Regions from separate parts of the Paenibacillus sp. FSL H7-0690 genome, predicted to be linked through region 1. Evidence: riboswitches for the same ligand, from Rfam matches in the RefSeq annotation. Region 1 holds a riboswitch; each other region holds the start of a gene.

Region 1 (4,626 bases):
CGGTACTGAGCCGTGAAGCGGCTCGGAGTTCTGCAGCAAGTTTACTAGAAGCTCATACAGCAGAGCAGATAGTCTTGGCTCGCTACGGGTCACGTAGGAAGCACTCAGTAGGTACATTTCCTCGAATAGCTCGTCCAGCTTAGCATCCAAATCAAAAGTGAACAGGTATGCACGAGACTGGTCCACTTCTTCTAATAAGGGAAGGACAATTTCAGTGTTAAAATGAACCCAGCGGACATCCCAAGGCTCGCCTGGGTCAGAGCCGTATTGCTGATAAGCCCCTTTAGGGTACAGAAAACCTCGTCCTCTACTCATCGGAATACGTTCGCCCTCATGGAATACATAACCCTCCCCATCAAAGATCAAATGCAGGTTATAACTCCCCAGAAAACCTTCGCTTCTTCTCTCTGTATGTTGTGGAAAGTGAGTGTAATGTCCCAAAAATTCAGGATAACAGACATATTTCGAAAAAGCCGGTGTCGGCAAATACCATTGTTTCTTCATGTTTGGCAGCACCCGTTTCTGTAGCGCAACAGAGCGCAAGTTGGATTAAGGCAATGAACGCAAGATTGTTATATGATAGCAATATTTTGTTATATAAGACCTCTTATCATTGATACTACAATAGAATTATAAAATATTGAAAGCATATTTTTAATACTTTGGAGGTAATGATGAAGAAACCTGTCGCAACTGAAAAATTCGAGCTTGGCGTCTGTTATTATCCGGAGCACTGGCCAGAAAACATGTGGGAGGACGATTATCGCCGGATGCGTGAACTCGGCTTTACGATCATTCGGATGGGGGAGTTTGCTTGGTCTATTTTTGAACCGGCAGAAGGGCAGTTTCAGTTCGGGCTCTTTGATCGGGCGATTGATCTAGCACATAAATATGGTCTTCAGGTTGTACTTGGTACTCCGACGGCGACGCCTCCAGCTTGGTTGACTGATAAGTATCCCGAAGTTTTAAATGTTACCTACGAAGGTGTTACACTTCAGCATGGCATGCGCCGTCATTATAATTACAGCAGTCCTAAATACCGGGAACTGTGTGCACGTATTGCAGAACAAATGGCTGAACATTACGGCAATCATCCGGGTGTAGTTGGCTGGCAAATTGATAATGAGCTCAACTGTGAGATCAGTGAATTTTATTCGGAGAGTGACCATAAGGCTTTCCGGGAATGGCTACAGCAGAAATATGTTACACTTGAGCATTTGAACGAGGCTTGGGGAGCTGTTTTTTGGAATCAAAGCTATAGTGACTGGTCTCAGGTCTATCTTCCACGTCCGACTCCAGTACCGAAGCAACCCAATCCTCATCAGGCATTGGATGAAAAACGGTTTATTTCGGACAATACAAATTCTTTTGCCAAAAACCAAGCGGATATCATCCGTAAACTTGCCCCTAAGCAGTGGGTAACCACGAACGGTCTGTTCGGGCATCTCGATAGCCATGAAATGACGGATGAACTGTTGGATTTCTTCAGCTATGATTCCTATCCTCAGTTCTCTACTATTTTTTATGACCCGAATGAGCGGAATCCGCTGAATGATAGAGGCTGGGGACTGTCGTTATCTGTTGTTCGTTCGATATCCCCGAATTTCTGCATTATGGAGCAGCAGTCGGGCCCGGGTGGCTGGGTGAACCGGATGGATATGCCTTCTCCAAAGCCCGGGCAGATGCGGTTATGGACCTATCAGTCGATCGCTCATGGAGCAGATATGGTGTTATATTTCCGCTGGCGGACAGCTACGATGGGCAATGAAATTTATTGGCATGGAATCAATGACTATCATAATCAGCCTAACCGGAGAGTGCGGGAAGCGGGGCAGATCGGTCAGGAGCTGGCAGCAGCAGGTCATGCGTTTGTCGGTACTCGTAATCAGGCTAACATTGCTATTGTTCGTGATTATGACAATGAGTGGGATGGAGAATACGATGTTTGGCATGGCCCGTTTATGTGGAAGAGCAATAAGGAGTGGTACAAGGCGCTTCAGCGGAAGCATATCCCGAATGACGTACTCTATTTACGCAAAAAAACAACGCTGGAGGAGCTTGCAAGGTACGACGTGCTTATCTATCCTCACCCAGCGATTATGACAGATGAGACAGCAGCACTGCTGGATGAATATGTTCAGCAAGGCGGCAAACTGATCTTCGGCTGTAGAACCGGCTATAAGGATGAGCGCGGACAATGTTATATGCGTCCTTTCCCAGGTGCTGCTAAGGATCTATGCGGGATCACAGTTGAAGAATTCACAATGGTTAAGGGCAGTCGTCAGCCAACAACAATTAGCTGGTCGGGCGTGACCGAAGTCGTTACAGGAGCAGATGACTTTAATGATATTCTCAAAATAGAGGAAGCTTCGGTTGAAGTGATGGCGGTCTACGCCTCTGATTATTATGCGGGAAAACCGGCGGTAACTAGAAATCGTCGCGGCAAGGGTGAGGTTTGGTATTACGGAGCCGTATTTAATGAACAGGCAGCGGCTGAGATCATAAATTTAATTGATCTACAATCACCAGCAGATTGGCTGGAGCTCCCAGAAGAGGTAGAACTGCAAGTCCGTACCGGAGCTTCTTCCAGTTATGCTTTTTTGCTTAATTATAGTGAGACTCCTGTCACGATCCATCTTCATGAGACCAAAACAGATTTACTGAGCGGCACAACATTGTCGGGCGAGGTGCTTCTGGAAGGATTTGGGGTATTGGTGTTAAACTAACGTATACATTGATCTCACATTTGAGTAGATTTGGATAATTTTCTCTTTTCGGTTATACTTTGAAGTAGCAATTATATAGTCACGGGAGCTTGGTGGGACCAGGCTGAGAGGATAGTTATAACTATCGACCGTCAAACCTGATCTGGATAATGCCAGCGGAGGAAATGGAGTTCTATTTCTATTTGTCTACTCTAAGGCCGCATCTTATACAGATGTGGCCTTTTCTATTTGTGGGGGAGTAGACCGTCTCCGCTTGATCAAATCACCTTATAGGAGGAATTGAGATGACAAGCGAATTGAACAACGATCCAATCAATCTATCAGCTTTTCCAGCAAGTCAAAAAGTGTATGTAAAGGGTTCACGGCCTGATATTCAGGTGCCTATGCGGGAGATCTCACTTAGTCCAACTGCGGGCATAGACGGCGAAGAGGAGAATGCCCCAATTCATGTCTATGACACAAGCGGGGCTTACACGGATGCTAATATTCATACTGATATTCGTCAGGGGTTAGAGCCCAATCGTCTAAGCTGGATTGAGGAACGAGGGGATGCGGAAGCGTACGAAGGAAGAACCATGAAGCCTGAAGATAACGGGAATGCAACGGGAAAAGCTGTGGCGGAAGTGTTTCCAGCGCTCCATAGAAAACCTTTGCGAGCGAAAAAGGGGCGTAATGTCTCTCAAATGCATTATGCACGCAAAGGGATTATTACTTCGGAAATGGAATACGTTGCGATTCGTGAGAATGTGGCACCGGAATTTGTAAGAGATGAAGTAGCCCGCGGCCGCGCCATCATTCCAGCGAATATCAATCATCCAGAGAGTGAACCAATGATTATTGGACGCAATTTTTTAGTGAAGATCAATGCCAATATAGGAAATTCCGCAGTATCCTCATCCATAGAGGAAGAGGTAGAGAAGATGAGATGGGCCACCCGCTGGGGTGCAGATAATATAATGGATCTCTCAACAGGTAAAAACATTCATACGACACGCGAGTGGATCATCCGTAATTCTCCTGTTCCTATTGGAACGGTGCCTATCTATCAAGCGTTGGAAAAAGTGAATGGGAAAGCGGAAGATTTAACGTGGGAAGTATACCGTGATACGCTCATTGAGCAAGCGGAGCAAGGGGTTGATTATTTTACCATTCATGCGGGGGTTCTGCTTCGTTATATCCCGTTGACTGCACAACGTATGACAGGCATTGTTTCAAGAGGTGGCTCCATCATGGCGGCATGGTGTCTTGCGCATCATCAAGAGAACTTTTTATATACACATTTTGAAGAGATATGTGAAATCATGAAGCTGTACGATGTTTCTTTTTCCCTAGGCGATGGATTACGTCCGGGTTCGATTGCTGATGCGAATGATGAAGCACAATTTGCCGAGTTAGAGACGTTAGGTGAATTAACAGCTATAGCTTGGAGTCATGATGTACAGGTGATGGTAGAGGGTCCAGGACATGTGCCGATGCACTTGATTAAAGAGAATATGGATAAGCAACTTGAAACTTGTAACGAAGCCCCTTTTTATACATTAGGTCCACTGACTACAGATATTGCGCCTGGTTATGATCATATTACCTCTGCTATAGGTGCAGCGATGATTGGTTGGTTCGGTACAGCTATGTTATGTTACGTAACTCCGAAGGAACATCTTGGCCTGCCTAATAAGGAAGATGTACGTATAGGGGTCATTACTTATAAAATAGCGGCTCATGCCGCAGATTTGGCGAAAGGGCATAAAGGAGCACAAGACCGGGATAATGCTCTTTCGAAAGCCCGTTTTGAATTTCGTTGGCGTGATCAATTTCATTTATCGTTAGATCCTGAGCGAGCGCTCGAATATCATGATGAGACATTGCCTGCGGAAGGCGCTAAAACAGCTCATTTCTGTTC
Region 2 (4,626 bases), 1.3 Mb from region 1:
GGAACTGCTATTGCAATGAGCCGGCTTGAAGTGCTATTCGGGATAGGCGCACTCGTGATGCCGCTTATCGCCAGTCCGCTCATTGCTGCCGGAGCGTGGAGATTGGCCTTTCTAATCGTCGCTGCCTTCTCCTTAATTTCTCTTATCCTCTGGACAAGAGGGCATTTCGGTAATCTACAACGAATGCTGGATGAACGCGCCTCTGTCCAAGGAGCAGACAATTCGCAATCCTCAAGCTCACGTTCTAACAAAAAATTTCCGTATAAAGGTAAGCAATGGATTCTGTTAGGGATCTTCATCGTTTTCTTTTTTCTTTATGTAGGCACAGAGATGAGTTTAGTCAACTTTATGCCGGCTATCTTTATTGCCAAGCTAGGGATGACGGAGTCTGCCGCAGCACTGACAGTCACTTTCTTTTGGCTGGCGATGTCTACAGGAAGATTGTTTGCGGGTGTAATTGCCGAAAAAATATCTTACCGCGTGTACATTCTCAGCAGCTGTTTACTAACCTTGTTACTGCTGACACTCTTTCCGTTCACTGACAATCGAATGGCTGCTTTCATTGTAATCCTGCTTCTGGGGCTGTTTATGTCCGGTATTTTCTCCATTGCTTTAGTCTTCTCCAGCAAAATGCTGCCTGGCACCGAAGAGTCAACACCCAGCATTATGATTGCTTCCGGAGGTGTTGGCGGTGCTTTGCTACCTCTGTTTATGGGCTGGTCTATGGACCATTTAGAAGTGGCACAAACAGCCGGATTACTGGCCGCTTTTGCCGCCTTCTTGTTTCTGCTAAGCATTGCCGCATGGAGGTTCCAATCCATGCAAGCGGTGAAAGGAAAGAGTTCCCGTATTTAGAACAGTATCAACGTTATCCTTTTAGGGTAATGTGATCTATAAGCATATTCTGAGCACAAGGATGGACGATGAATGAATGAGTCTTCAACTGAGCCTTTGTTACATACTGCGCTCATGCAGTTTATATTTCCCTTTTCTATAAAAAAGGGCGATTCTAAGCAGCTTATCCAGCAATTACAGGACGACGGCTTCACACGTTTTTTTCTGGATAATAAAGAGCTTGAAGCTGCCTACTACGGAGATGGCTACTGTGTTTCCCATGAACGAATGGAGCGCACCTATTTACCGTTTGCTGCACATGTCCTTTTTCCACGCAGGAAGGATGCCGACTCGTTTCGCCGTTTTTCCAGAGTAAATAATCTCGACTGCATTCTGGAGATTCCGCAGCAATCTATATTTTTCAAAATTCTCTCGACGGATATATTCATATGTCCTTTTCAGCTTGGATTCGTGACGATACGTGTCCAACTGGAGGGGGATTCAATTCCCTTTAGTATTGCCCTAGAATTCGCGGATCGTTTCCGTGCGCTAGAGAATACCTTCATACAGGATGATTACACTTATATTCATTGCGGGGAACAGACCTATGAGATGGTAGAGGATTTTGTCTTCCGAAATTTGGTGGATGGACTGGAGCCATATCTGGATCAATCGGATATCAATGGGGCTTATTTCGAGACCCTTCCTTTTTTCGTAGATGAAAGAATGCAGGTGCAAGCTTTTTATGGCTTTCAGAATGAAGAAAGCTCTGATGAGATTAGTGTAAATCTGCGCTATCGTGCCTCACAGCTTGATGGAATTGATCTGAACGGAAAGCCCTATGCCAGTGCCAGCGATCCAGCATATATTGCGAACTATTGTCATGAACACTCCTATAATCGCTGGGGTCCAGACACGTATTATATGATGAATGAGCAGACCTTTTGCTGCATGACCCGCGCTGAACAGGAGATTGCTGTTAGTCTAGCCAACCAGATGTACGGGCAATATTATTACGGATTTTTACTCAATATTTTCCACAAAATCGTTCTGCTAAAGCTAGCCAATATGCACTCCCGACTTCGGATTAATCATGATTATGAGGAAATAGACAATCTAATCTACTCCATTAATAAGTTCTCGGCAAAGTTCTACTTCTTGGAGTTGATTTCCCAGTCGCAGGGCCGGGAGATATTTCTTCAGCTGCGTAAAGTATACGGAAACGACGCTTTGTTCGAGGAAGTGAAAGAAACTTTAAATGACCTGTTTCAGTATCAGGATAAGTTTCAATCCAAGCGACGGGATAATCTGCTGATGATTCTTACTGTATTTACGGTAGTAAGCGGGATTTACGGCATGAATCAGGTCATTGACGATCTGGATGGAAAGATTCAATGGAGTAAAATGATTGGTTATTCTCCCTTTGAATTTCTTGCCCTCTTCGTGATCATGAGCGGGATTCTGATCAGCGTTGTCCTCACGCTAGGGGCGCTGGTTAGTGAGCTTAAACGGCGTCACCGCAAAAAATATAAAGATCTAGACTAGCAAAAAAGAAACTACTGGATTGGAAAAATTCAGGAGTGCACTACTAGACATTCCGAGTACAGCCGTCTATAATACACCGTATGCGAGAAATATAAGATATAAAGTATGGGTACAAAACTTATACTTACTTATATTGCACATAGAAATACCCGTTAACTTCATAGAACCAGGGGTGCTGGAATTGGCCGGCTGAGATTGTATCCCACAAGATACTGACCCTTATACCTGATCTGGATAATGCCAGCGTAGGAATCGCCAATTGGTTCTGGTCCCTGTGACCTTAACTAACCTTGCGCCAAGCCAGCGTCCCGATCACTCGGGGCGCTTTTTTTGTAAGATCACTAAAAGATGTAGAAAAACGTACATACTACACTTTACGGTTCATGTTGTGAAGACGGGATTCTTGTAACCTTTAAGGAGAGAAGAAGACATGCACCTTAAAAAAGCACTTACGTTGTGCCTCACCTGTGTACTCATTCTTGCCATTGCCGGATGCGGCAGCAACAATGGGAATACAGCCGGAAACAAAGCAAATGCTACTGATCCAACTGCTGCGGCTGGGACGGATGCTCCAAAAGAGCTCACCAAAGTTAAAGTCGCACTCGACTGGACACCGAACACGAATCATACCGGTCTATACGTAGCTAAGGATCTTGGTTACTACGCTGAAGAAGGTCTGGACGTCGAGATCGTTCAGCCAGGCGCAGCGGGTTCTGATACTATGGTTACTTCTGGCGAAGCTGCATTTGGCATCAGCGCCCAAGAAGGATTAACACTAGCCCGTCTACAAGGCGTACCCCTTGTCTCGATAGCAGCTATTATTCAGCATAATACGTCGGGATTCGCCGCTCCAGTAGATCGCAATATTAAATCACCAAAGGATTTCGAAGGTAAAACCTACGGAGGCTGGGGCTCACCGGCCGAAGAAGCAGCCATGAAAGCCATCATGGATCCTGAAGGTGGCGATGTGAAAAAGGTGAAGCTGATCAGTATCGGTGAAGCTGATTATTTTACCGCCGTCAAACGTGACATTGATTTCGCCTGGATTTTCTACGCTTGGACTGGTGTTGAGGCTGAGTTGCGTGGCGAGCCATTGGATATGCTGTACTTAAAGGATTATGCGCCGCAGCTCGATTATTACACGCCTGTGCTGACGACGAGTGAGAAGCAAATTGCAGATCATCCTGATCTGGTGAAGGCCTTCATGAAAGCCACATCAAAAGGTTATCAATATGCCATAGATCATCCGGAAGAGGCTGCCGGTATGTTATCGAAGGCCGTTCCTGACCTGGACGCCGACCTTGTCCTAGCTAGCCAAAAATGGCTTAGCCCAAAATACAAGGACGATGCTGCCCGCTGGGGCGAGCAAAAAACCGAGGTCTGGCAAAATTACGGCGACTGGATGTATGATCTGAAGTTGCTGGATAAACCGCTGGATGCTGCTAGTGCATTCAGTAATGATTTTTTACCGGCGGAGTAAACAACAATTGTAATGAATTACTTCGTTATCAAAGTTGGCTTTTTGAACTTACCTTATAAAATGAGAGGATTGATTATTGTGGCTAACACCCTACTAAGCATTCAAGTAATTCCAAAAACTCCGAACAATGAGGATTCCATCCCATACGTAGATAAAGCGATTGAGGTCATTCAGAAATCCGGTGTTAAACATCAAGTGAATCCGCTGGAAACCACAATGGAAGGTGAGCTTAGCGAGCTGCTGGAGGTTGTGCGTCAGATGCAGGAGGCGTTGATCGAAGCAGGCAGTCCAAGCGTAATTTCGCAGATCAAAATCGCTCATAATCCTAACGGAATCAGCATGGATAAACTGACGGAGAAATATCGGCCGTGAGATCGACCTGGAAGCTAATATGGCCGCCCCTTGTGGCGGTCGTCTTCTTTTTAACCGTATGGCAGCTATCTGTATCTGTATTTCATATTGAATCCTGGATTCTGCCGAGTCCAGCTGATATTGCCCGTGAATCCACCAGTAACGCTTCTGGTCTTTGGGCTCATACGATGGCTACGCTGCGGCTCACTTTAATTGGTTTTCCCATTGGTACGGGGGTAGGCCTGATCGTTGCTTTGCTTTTGCATCTTTTGCCTTGGGCTAGACGGGCTTTTTATCCACTTATTATTCTGAGTCAAAATGTTCCCTCCATCGCGCTCGGACCCCTGCTCATTATCTGGTTCGGCTTTGGTCTTTTGCCCAAAATCGTGCTGATTACACTAGTATGTTTCTTCCCG
Region 3 (4,626 bases), 2.9 Mb from region 1:
GTATGCCAAAATAATCTGCACTAGCGATCGGTCGGTAACATCACACTCCGGGTTAAATTCCCCTAAATAAGGCCGAAACCGCGGAGGTGACAGACTGATCTCGCAATCTGGATACCGATCCTGCAAATAGCGGGCATGCATGGCACTTTGGAATGCCTCTTGCCGCCAATCATACATCCCGAGCAACGTACCAATATTCACAGAACGAAAACCTGCCTGACAGCCGCGTTCAGGTGCATCCAGGCGATTCCGGTAGTTTCTTTTAGGCCCTTTAACATGCAGCTTTCTGTAAGTCTCCTGGTGGTACACCTCTTGGTATAGTGTTAATCCATCCACCCCTGCTTGAAGAAGCTCTTTATATTCTGCAGTTGATAGAGGATTTATCTCAATACTGACAGAGGAAAAAAATTCCCTGAGTACATCTACGCAATCCTTAATATATGAGACAGGATTCTCCCGGCGCGATTCACCAGTCAAAATGAGGATATGCCGCAGACCTGTAGCTGCAATCTTCTCAGCCTCCCTGCGGACCTCCTCCAAGGACAGCTTTTTGCGCGGAAAATCATAAATGGAGCTGAAGCTGCAGTAGGTACAATGATTCACACAAAAATCCGCAAGATACATCGGTGTGAACAGCTGCATCGAATAACCAAAATGTGCACGGGTCAGTCGCTGTGCAGCCAACGCCATCTCCTCTAGCAGCGGCGTTGCTGCCGGAGAGAGCAATGCCAGCAAATCATTTTCGTTCAGCTTGTCTTTTCCAAGCGCCCGCTTAACGTCATCCTCCCGGAACTCCTTCCACAGCTGCTCATAAGGATACTGCTCCAAGCGGGCCAGTGTGTCAAAAAAGCTCATGCTAATCTTCCCTCCTTTCGTGACCTATCAAATTCAGTTCAAAAATCCAGTCAACGGTGACGAAGCAAAAGCAACTTCTTCTACAGGACCGAGTCCTGCCAAATAAGCTTTGCGGCCAGCGGATATCGCCTCGCGGAACGCTTCCGCCATGACGAGCGGATTACGTGCCGTTGCAATAGCCGTATTAAGCAGAACAGCAGCGGCCCCCATCTCCATTGCTTCCGCCGCTTCCGAGGGCTTGCCAATCCCGGCGTCTACAATAATCGGCAAATTCACTTCTTCAATAAGAATACGCACAAGCTCCTTAGTGCGCAGGCCGCGATTCGTCCCGATCGGCGCACCAAGCGGCATCACAGCAGCAGCACCGGCATCTCTCAGACGTAAAGCAGCCGAAAGGTCCGGACTCATATATGGCAATACTACAAAACCCTCCGCTGCTAAAATCTCTGTAGCTCGTATGGTCTCCAGATTATCTGGAAGCAGGTATTTCTGATCATTGATCACTTCGATCTTGACCCAGTTCCCCAGTCCCGCAGCTCTTGCTAATCTTGCAATACGGACTGCCTCTTCCGCTGTACGCGCTCCTGAGGTATTAGGCAGAAGAGTCATGTGGCCGGGAATGTGGTTCATGATATTTTCTGCTCCACCTTGCGGGTCCACTCGGCGAAGCGCTACAGTAATCACCTGAGAACCAGAGCTTGCGATCACTTCGGGGATCAACGTATTCCGGCTATATTTTCCGGTTCCGATAAATAATCTACTGGTTAATTCGATGCCGCCAATATGTAACGGGTCATGCATGAAATTACCTCCCTTTGGTTCGTATAAATTTCTCAAAATTCTATACCGCTCCATCTCAACCCCCACCAACAAAGTGCACCAGTTCCAAACGATCATCCTCGCTCAGAGCAGTACTTTCATAATTCTCCTTACTGACAATTTCTCCATTCAGCTCAATGATCATCAGACAACCCGACCACTCAGGAAGACTGATCAAATCAGCTATAGTTTGAATACCACCAGAACACTCTGCGGATTTCCCGTTAATCAACAGCTTCATTCTGAATCACCCCCTTCGCCCATGCTGTTACCTCCAGGCTATGAATGAACCGCCTTATGAATAGCTTTGGCGGCCTCATAAGGATCATCCGCTCCGCAAATACCGGACATCACAGCAACTCCTGCCGCACCTTTCCTGATGATCTGCGCCGCATTAGCGGGGCTAATTCCGCCAATCGCAATTACAGGAATAGAGCTGGTCTTCACCGTTTCTGCAAGCAGCTCTAACCCACGTGCGGGCAGCCCTAACTTGCTATCCGAGGGAAATACATGACCAAACAAGCAATAATCAGCTCCCTGCTCTGAGGCATTTGCCGCTTCTTCCGGAGAATGAACCGATCTCCCCAGCCGAAGCTGAGGTGCAATTCGCCGGGCTGTAACCGGACTCAGACTGTGCCAAGCCAACTGAACCCCCGCGGCACCAGCTGCCAAGGCTACATCGATCCGGTCGCTGATTATCAGTTTGGTAGCGGGCATACCGGCAGCCAACAGCTCCTGTGCCGCAGCGAGCAGTTCGCATGCAGGACATTGCTTATCTCTCAGGTGAATATAATCGACCCATGTCTGCACCGTGACAGCTAGTTCAACAAAATGTCTCAGCTGTAGCTTGCCGTCTGATATTAGATGGATCTCAGCTTGCAACATCACGATCTCCTCTCTCACTTCCCTGTAGGTCAGTAAAAAACAAAAAAACTGCCCCCGTAAGGAAGGCAGTCAGAATCTGTATATAGACGGCACTACAAATAGCCCGATAACAGAAATTCGTTCTCCACTTCCCTACGCTGGTCTTAACCAGATCAGGTTCAAAGGGTCCGGAAATCCATTCCGTCTCAGCCAATCGGCACCCCTAGTGACATAAATATACAATTTTAAAATGCTAACGTGGTTTATAGTAACATATTTTTTTATTGAAATACACCCATTTATTCACATTAGCTGTTCTGATCTAACCGTTTACTACCTCGCCACCATTTACATGAATAACCTGTCCAGTCACATAACTGGAATCGTCAGAGGCCAGATATACATAGGCTGGTGCCAGCTCTTCTGGTTGTCCAGGCCGTTTCATAGGCTGTGTACCTCCAAACTCGCTAACCTGTTTTGCATCAAAGGTAGAGGGAATCAGCGGTGTCCAGATTGGACCTGGAGCAACACCGTTTACCCGTATGCCCTTCTCTGCCAGATTCGTGGACAAGGATCGTGTGAAGCTAAGAATAGCTCCTTTAGTTGATGAATAGTCCAGCAGCTGCGGGCTTCCGCGATAAGCGGTAATTGAAGTTGTATTTATAATGGTAGATCCTGCTTTTAAATGAGGCATAGCTGCTTTTGTTAAATAGAACATCGCAAATATATTCGTACGGAAAGTACGCTCAAGCTGCTCGGAAGTAATATCCTCGATCTTAGCTTGCGGATGTTGCTCTGCCGCGTTATTGATGAGAATATCAAGCTTTCCTAAGCCCTCCACCGTCTGTTTAATAAGATCTTTACAGAATTTCTCGTCACCGATATCACCTGGAATTAGGATACATTTGCGGCCTTCCTGCTCGACCTGACGTTTAGTTTCCTCTGCATCTGAGTGTTCATTAAGATATGAAATGACCACATCAGCGCCTTCTTTAGCAAAAAGCACAGCAACTGCACGCCCAATTCCGCTGTCTCCACCGGTAATTAACGCCGCCTTGTCTTGCAGTTTACCTGCTGCTTTATAATTTGCCGGCTCGTATTTGGGCAGCGGCGTCATTTCACTCTCAATCCCTGGCTGATGATACTGCTCCTGTGGGGGTAAGGTTTTTGTAGCTTGTTTATTGTTGCCTGACATCTTCCCTATCTCCTCTCGTTAAGCAAATTGATAGTTAACTGATCGTCTTAGGATGGCACAACTATGCACGTTTATACGCTGGGTTTGTCATTTTCTTAAATCGCTTTACGAATCTTACTTACCACAATGAAAGTAGATATAAACAACCGTGAGAGATATACTGCTGTAAGTGGAGAGGAATTCACTGCATACAAATAGACACAGCATCGCTGCTGTGCCTTGAATTGTTCACCCTGACTATTTTAGAGAAGAAACATGATTTTCTGCATTCACTTCATGTTCCAGCACCCACATAAAGTACAGAGCTTTGGCCGCTTTCTCCCGGGTCACTATAGCTTTAGGTTCTAGTTCTGTCCCATTGACCATTTCGCCTCTGGCAATCCCCACTTCAGATCTAATGAGTCCTAATTCATATGCACTTTTCACTTTTGAAATTAAATAAGGAGAAATGTCCGCTGTATCAACAAGCTGCGTCCAGGATACAAGAGGATAGTACATCGCACCTCTAGCTCCTGGCTCCAAATTCGAATCATAGCCAGGATCTCCTGGCACTACTGCTGTGCCGTTATAATCAGTCATGTACTTAGGTTTATTAGCAAACTTTATTTGGTAAACGTCATAGAGAATAGCACCCATCGATTCACGTGACAGCCTACCTTTCGGATAATAGGCAACATCAGATCTTTCCACTTTCATTAACTTAGAAATACTGCGTGTGAATTCAGCAACTGTCATCTCCGTATCCGGATTAAAATTCCCTTGACGGTCTTTGCCCATTACTCCCAGCTGGATTAATTTTTCAATTTGATTACGGTAATAAGCAGCTTCCCCAGTCGTCGTATCATTCGTTATTTCCGGAAAAATCTTACCCCAGTTCCCTGTTAGTGCCGCAT
Region 4 (4,626 bases), 3.3 Mb from region 1:
GGGCGATTAGCTTCGGAATTACCCACGGTGAAAGACGTGCCAACGCGGTTAGGATCGCCAAAATCAATCCAAGCACAAAGGAAAGTAGCGCCAACGGAATGGTAAAAGCCACCCCGGCTTTAAGCAGGGGTAGCAGTGTATCTAAGAAAATTTGTATTTTGCGGTCATCCATTATTCAGACATCCTTTTTAGCTTCTAGGCTTAATTAGCCTTGCTAGCCTTGTATTATTTTGAAACGTCAGCTCCAAAGTATTTCTCGGAAATTTTCAAGTACGTTCCATCACTTTTCATCTCTTTAATCGCATCACTGACCGCATTCACCAGCTCATCATTGCCTTTCAGGAATACCGCGGCACTTTGTGAGCCTTCAGGAATCTCATCAACCACTTTAATTTTTGCATCTGGTTTTTGTTTTTTCAGATCCAGATAAGACAAGCCATCATTCACAGTTGCATCAATACGTCCCGAAGTCAGCAGGTCCATCGCTTGATTGAAACCGTCCGTAGCTACGATTTCAGCACCGTTCTCACGAGCGATGTCGGATAAGTTACTGGTCAGGGATTGTCCGGCTTTTTTACCCTTTAGATCAGCAAAGGTCTTAATATCCTCATTGTTTTCGCTCACGATCAATACTGCCTTGGATACAATATAGGGTTCAGAGAAATCATATTTCACTTTGCGATCTTCGTTAATGGAAACTTCATTAAAAATGACATCAAACCGTTTCGCATCCATCCCAGCAAAAATACCATCCCACTGAGTTTCAAAAAATTCAGCTTCAACACCTAAACGTTTGGCTACTTCTTCGGCAATTTCCACGTCAAAACCCGTCAATTTCCCCGCAGTGTCATGATAAGTAAAAGGTGCATAAGTCCCTTCTGTACCTATCCGCAATTTGCCGCTGGCCTTCACAGCCTCCAAACTGTTTTGCGCTGAAGATGCTGCTCCACCATTCGTTCCAGCTGTTGGTTCAGCAGCCGTATTGGTATTCGAATTATTGCCGCAAGCCGCTACAAGAACCACGGTTAACGCCAATATAATAGTTAAACTCCATTTTTTCATTATTAAATCCCCTCTCTCTATCCGGTTTTTTTCCGGTAAATTGAATAGTACACTGCCATCACATGATCGTCAATACTTTTTTCCGATTATATACATCGGAATTGTAATATTAACTAGATTTCTACTTATATCTTACCCAATCTTGGATTAATCCTTCACTTCTTTCTCTCTTTACTTCTCAGAAAGATATGGTATATTTATAAACAAATTAATATGGACCTGTTATTTCACTAGGGGAGTCGGCCGACTGAGACGGAGCTTCAAGCTCCGGACCCTTGGAACCTGATCTGGATCATACCAGCGGAGGGAAGTGGAGCAGAATTTTCATCAAGCATGTTAAGTGTTATTATGCAGAATGAACTTTTTGACCCATTCATTTCCTCTGGAAATGGATGGGTCTTTATTTGTTTAGACGCTCCACAAAAATATTAGGAGGTTAGATCATCACGACCATTTTATCTATTCAAGGCCTAACCTACTCTTTTCCGGAAACTGAACAACCCCCTGTATTCGCAAATCTATCCATGGATATCAGGCAAGGGGAATTCGTCTCCGTAGTAGGTGCTAGCGGATGCGGGAAAAGCACATTTTTCAAAACGGTTGCCGGTTTACTCGAACCTACTCATGGAAAAATAAAACTCCCTACGCTCCCCTCAACCGCTAGTCGTTTAGGTCAGATCGCTTATATGCCTCAGCAGGATTTATTGCTGCCTTGGAGAACAGTGCTCGACAACTGCCTTTTGCCCTGGGAGATCAAGCCCAGATTTAGTAAACAGAAAACGATCACTCAGATTCGGGAAATGTTGGCCCGCTTCGGCTTAACAGATGTAGAGAAGGCTTATCCCCATGAACTTTCGGGAGGTATGAAACAGCGAGTAGCATTTCTGCGCACCTTAGTGGCTGGAGGCGGAAGTGGTCTTATGCTGCTGGATGAGCCCTTTGGCGCTCTCGATGCCATGACCAAACGTGAGATACACCGTTGGCTGTTGAAGTTATGGGGTGAACTGAATCAGACGATTATGCTCATCACTCATGATCTGGAAGAAGCCCTATTGCTCAGTGACCGGATTTATTTATTATCTGGCGGTGCGCACAGCGAATTACAGGAGATCATTGTCGATCTACCAAAACCAAGACATTATAAGATGAACTATGAACCCCGGTTTATAGCACTACGGGCAGAGTTGGAGCGAAGATTGCATGCAACCTATACCTTTTAAAAAACATCTAGACAACTATGGTCCCTTCCTTCTTCTGGTACTGCTCATTCTTGTAATCTGGGAGTCAGCTGTTCGCCTTCACTTGATTCCAGCCTTTATTCTCCCTGCACCTTCATCTATTGGCATCGCATTGATCGAGCACAGGCAATTATTATTTGGACAGCATTTATTGGCGACGTTACAGGAGATACTGGTGGGTTTTGTCCTTTCTGTGATTTTTGGTGTATTGCTGGGCATTGGAATGTTCCTGTTTCGCCCCGTAGAAAAGGCCATCTATCCCTTCCTTATCATTAGCCAGACGGTCCCATTAATTGCGCTATCCCCCATTTTTATTATGTGGTTCGGATATACGCTGTGGAGCAAAGTGGCTGTGGTGTTTTTGACGGCTTTTTTTCCAGTCGTAGTGAGTACATATGATGGACTTCGTACAAGTGGCCAGACTTACAAGGACTTATTATTAACATTTGGTGCAAACCGCTGGCAGCTGCTTGTCAAAACCCAAATTCCACTGGCATTGCCTGCTTTTTTCTCTGGCTTAAAGCTGTCCATTGTATACTGCGTCATCGGAGCTACTATCGGGGAATGGCTCGGCGGCAGTAAAGGACTCGGTTACTTCAGCCGCAGAATGGCCGGAAATATGCAGAGCGATGAAATGTTTGCGGCTGTATTTCTGCTGTCCGCGCTTGGTGTTGTACTTTTTCTGGCGATAGCTTTACTCGAACAATTATTTTTAAAGAAAAGAGGATCTAACCAATGAATCAATTAAAATCCCCACAACGAGGACTTATTTCTGTATTTCTAGTATGCACACTTTTGCTCTTAAGCAGCTGCGGGAAGGCAGACAAGCTAAATAGCAACTCCCAAACCGGTTCCTCCAACACCGAAAATAAGCAGTCACACAAACTGACGATTATGCTTGATTGGTATCCCAATGTCGTTCATTCCTTTCTATACGCTGCGCAACAGCAAGGTTTTTTCCAAGAGGAAGGTTTGGATGTCGAGATCAAAATGCCTGCGGACAGCAATGACGCCCTAAAGCTTGTAGCAGCAAATCAAATTGATCTAGCGCTCAGCTATCAGCCTCAGGTACTTATGGCACGCGGCGAGAAAATTCCTGTACGTTCGATTGCAGCTATCGTGCGGCATCCACTGAATCATCTGATGGTTCCTCAGGCAGGCAGTATTCATAGTCCCAAAGAGCTCGCAGGAAAACAAATCGGCTATTCCTCCATTCCGCTCTATGAAGCAATGATTCGGACAATGATCCAGAGTGATGGAGGCGATCCTTCATCCGCCAAGCTGATTGACGTAGGTTTTGACCTTATCCCTGCGATCTCTACAGGACAAGTGGACGCAATAATGGGCGGGTTCATCAACCATGAACAACTGATCCTTGAAAAAGAGGGACATCCAGTCACCTCGCTTAATCCAACGGATTACGGAGTACCTGACTATTATGAGCTTGTGCTGGTGGCCAGCGAACAAGGATTGCAAAATTCTGAAGCCTACTTCAAAAAATTTCTAAATGCCATAACAAAAGGACAGATATTTGTGGAGCAGAATCCTGAACAAGCCCTGGATTTACTGGTTGCACATGAAGATGCAACTTCACCGCTCGACAAGGAGATTGAGAAAAAAAGTCTTGAGATTCTACTGCCACTGATGAATGCTGGCGATCAATCTTTTGGTTATCAAGACCCGACATCTTGGGAAAAGGTTCAGCTGTGGTTATCCACCAACGATCTTCTACCAGAAGATATTAAAGCACAGGAAGCTTTTATCAATCTGTAACGTTTAGTTGGTTATTCATACAAGCTTGAGGAGGAATTATGATGAGTTACTTAGCCAAAGTACGGGAATCCAACCCCTTGATCCACAACATCACTAATATTGTAGTAGCCAATTTCTCAGCCAACGGTCTGTTGGCGCTGGGTGCCTCTCCCTTTATGGCGGATGCCCACGAAGAAGTGATCGACATCGCCGCTATGTCGTCTGCTGTAGTTCTAAATATAGGCACACTCAATGACTACGCCATTCAATCTATGTTGCTCGCTGGTAAATCCGCTAATAAACACGGGGTTCCCCTAGTGCTTGACCCGGTTGGTGCAGGCGCAACTTCTTATCGGACCGCTGTCACTCAAAAGCTAGTGAATGAGATGCAAATCACCGCACTGCGGGGGAATGTGGCTGAAGTCGCTAATGTCATTGGAGAGAGTTGGTCCATTAAAGGGGTGGATGCTGGCGAAGGTGAAGGCGATGTAGTCCTATTGGCTGAAGCTGCTGCGAGGAAGTTAAGCTGTGTGGTCATCATAACTGGAAAAGACGATGTGATCACGAATGGAAA

The links. Region 1 has a riboswitch for thiamine pyrophosphate ahead of thiC (phosphomethylpyrimidine synthase ThiC). Riboswitches for the same ligand answer to the same signal wherever they lie in the genome.
Region 2: it holds a riboswitch for thiamine pyrophosphate, as region 1 does, so the genes downstream of both, MHI32_RS02465 (ABC transporter substrate-binding protein) here and thiC (phosphomethylpyrimidine synthase ThiC) in region 1, are expected to answer to the same signal.
Region 3: it holds a riboswitch for thiamine pyrophosphate, as region 1 does, so the genes downstream of both, MHI32_RS09390 (thiamine phosphate synthase) here and thiC (phosphomethylpyrimidine synthase ThiC) in region 1, are expected to answer to the same signal.
Region 4: it holds a riboswitch for thiamine pyrophosphate, as region 1 does, so the genes downstream of both, MHI32_RS12735 (ABC transporter ATP-binding protein) here and thiC (phosphomethylpyrimidine synthase ThiC) in region 1, are expected to answer to the same signal.

The regions. Positions count from the first base shown of each region.
Region 1 is NZ_CP150281.1:6,186,883-6,191,508, reverse strand. Features, by position in the region: gene MHI32_RS27145 (AraC family transcriptional regulator) at 1-504, opposite strand, end outside; gene MHI32_RS27140 (beta-galactosidase) at 675-2,726, shown strand; TPP riboswitch at 2,798-2,910, shown strand; gene thiC (phosphomethylpyrimidine synthase ThiC) at 3,011-4,626, shown strand, end outside.
Region 2 is NZ_CP150281.1:528,914-533,539, reverse strand. Features, by position in the region: gene MHI32_RS02475 (MFS transporter) at 1-855, shown strand, start outside; gene MHI32_RS02470 (hypothetical protein) at 928-2,379, shown strand; TPP riboswitch at 2,538-2,648, shown strand; gene MHI32_RS02465 (ABC transporter substrate-binding protein) at 2,810-3,859, shown strand; gene MHI32_RS02460 (MTH1187 family thiamine-binding protein) at 3,938-4,231, shown strand; gene MHI32_RS02455 (ABC transporter permease) at 4,228-4,626, shown strand, end outside.
Region 3 is NZ_CP150281.1:2,170,650-2,175,275, reverse strand. Features, by position in the region: gene thiH (2-iminoacetate synthase ThiH) at 1-855, opposite strand, end outside; gene MHI32_RS09400 (thiazole synthase) at 889-1,656, opposite strand; gene thiS (sulfur carrier protein ThiS) at 1,712-1,915, opposite strand; gene MHI32_RS09390 (thiamine phosphate synthase) at 1,954-2,559, opposite strand; TPP riboswitch at 2,672-2,773, opposite strand; gene MHI32_RS09385 (SDR family oxidoreductase) at 2,861-3,733, opposite strand; gene MHI32_RS09380 (GDSL-type esterase/lipase family protein) at 3,971-4,626, opposite strand, start outside.
Region 4 is NZ_CP150281.1:2,909,681-2,914,306, reverse strand. Features, by position in the region: gene MHI32_RS12745 (amino acid ABC transporter permease) at 1-172, opposite strand, end outside; gene MHI32_RS12740 (amino acid ABC transporter substrate-binding protein) at 226-1,062, opposite strand; TPP riboswitch at 1,285-1,388, shown strand; gene MHI32_RS12735 (ABC transporter ATP-binding protein) at 1,587-2,282, shown strand; gene MHI32_RS12730 (ABC transporter permease) at 2,263-3,039, shown strand; gene MHI32_RS12725 (ABC transporter substrate-binding protein) at 3,036-4,073, shown strand; gene thiM (hydroxyethylthiazole kinase) at 4,115-4,626, shown strand, end outside.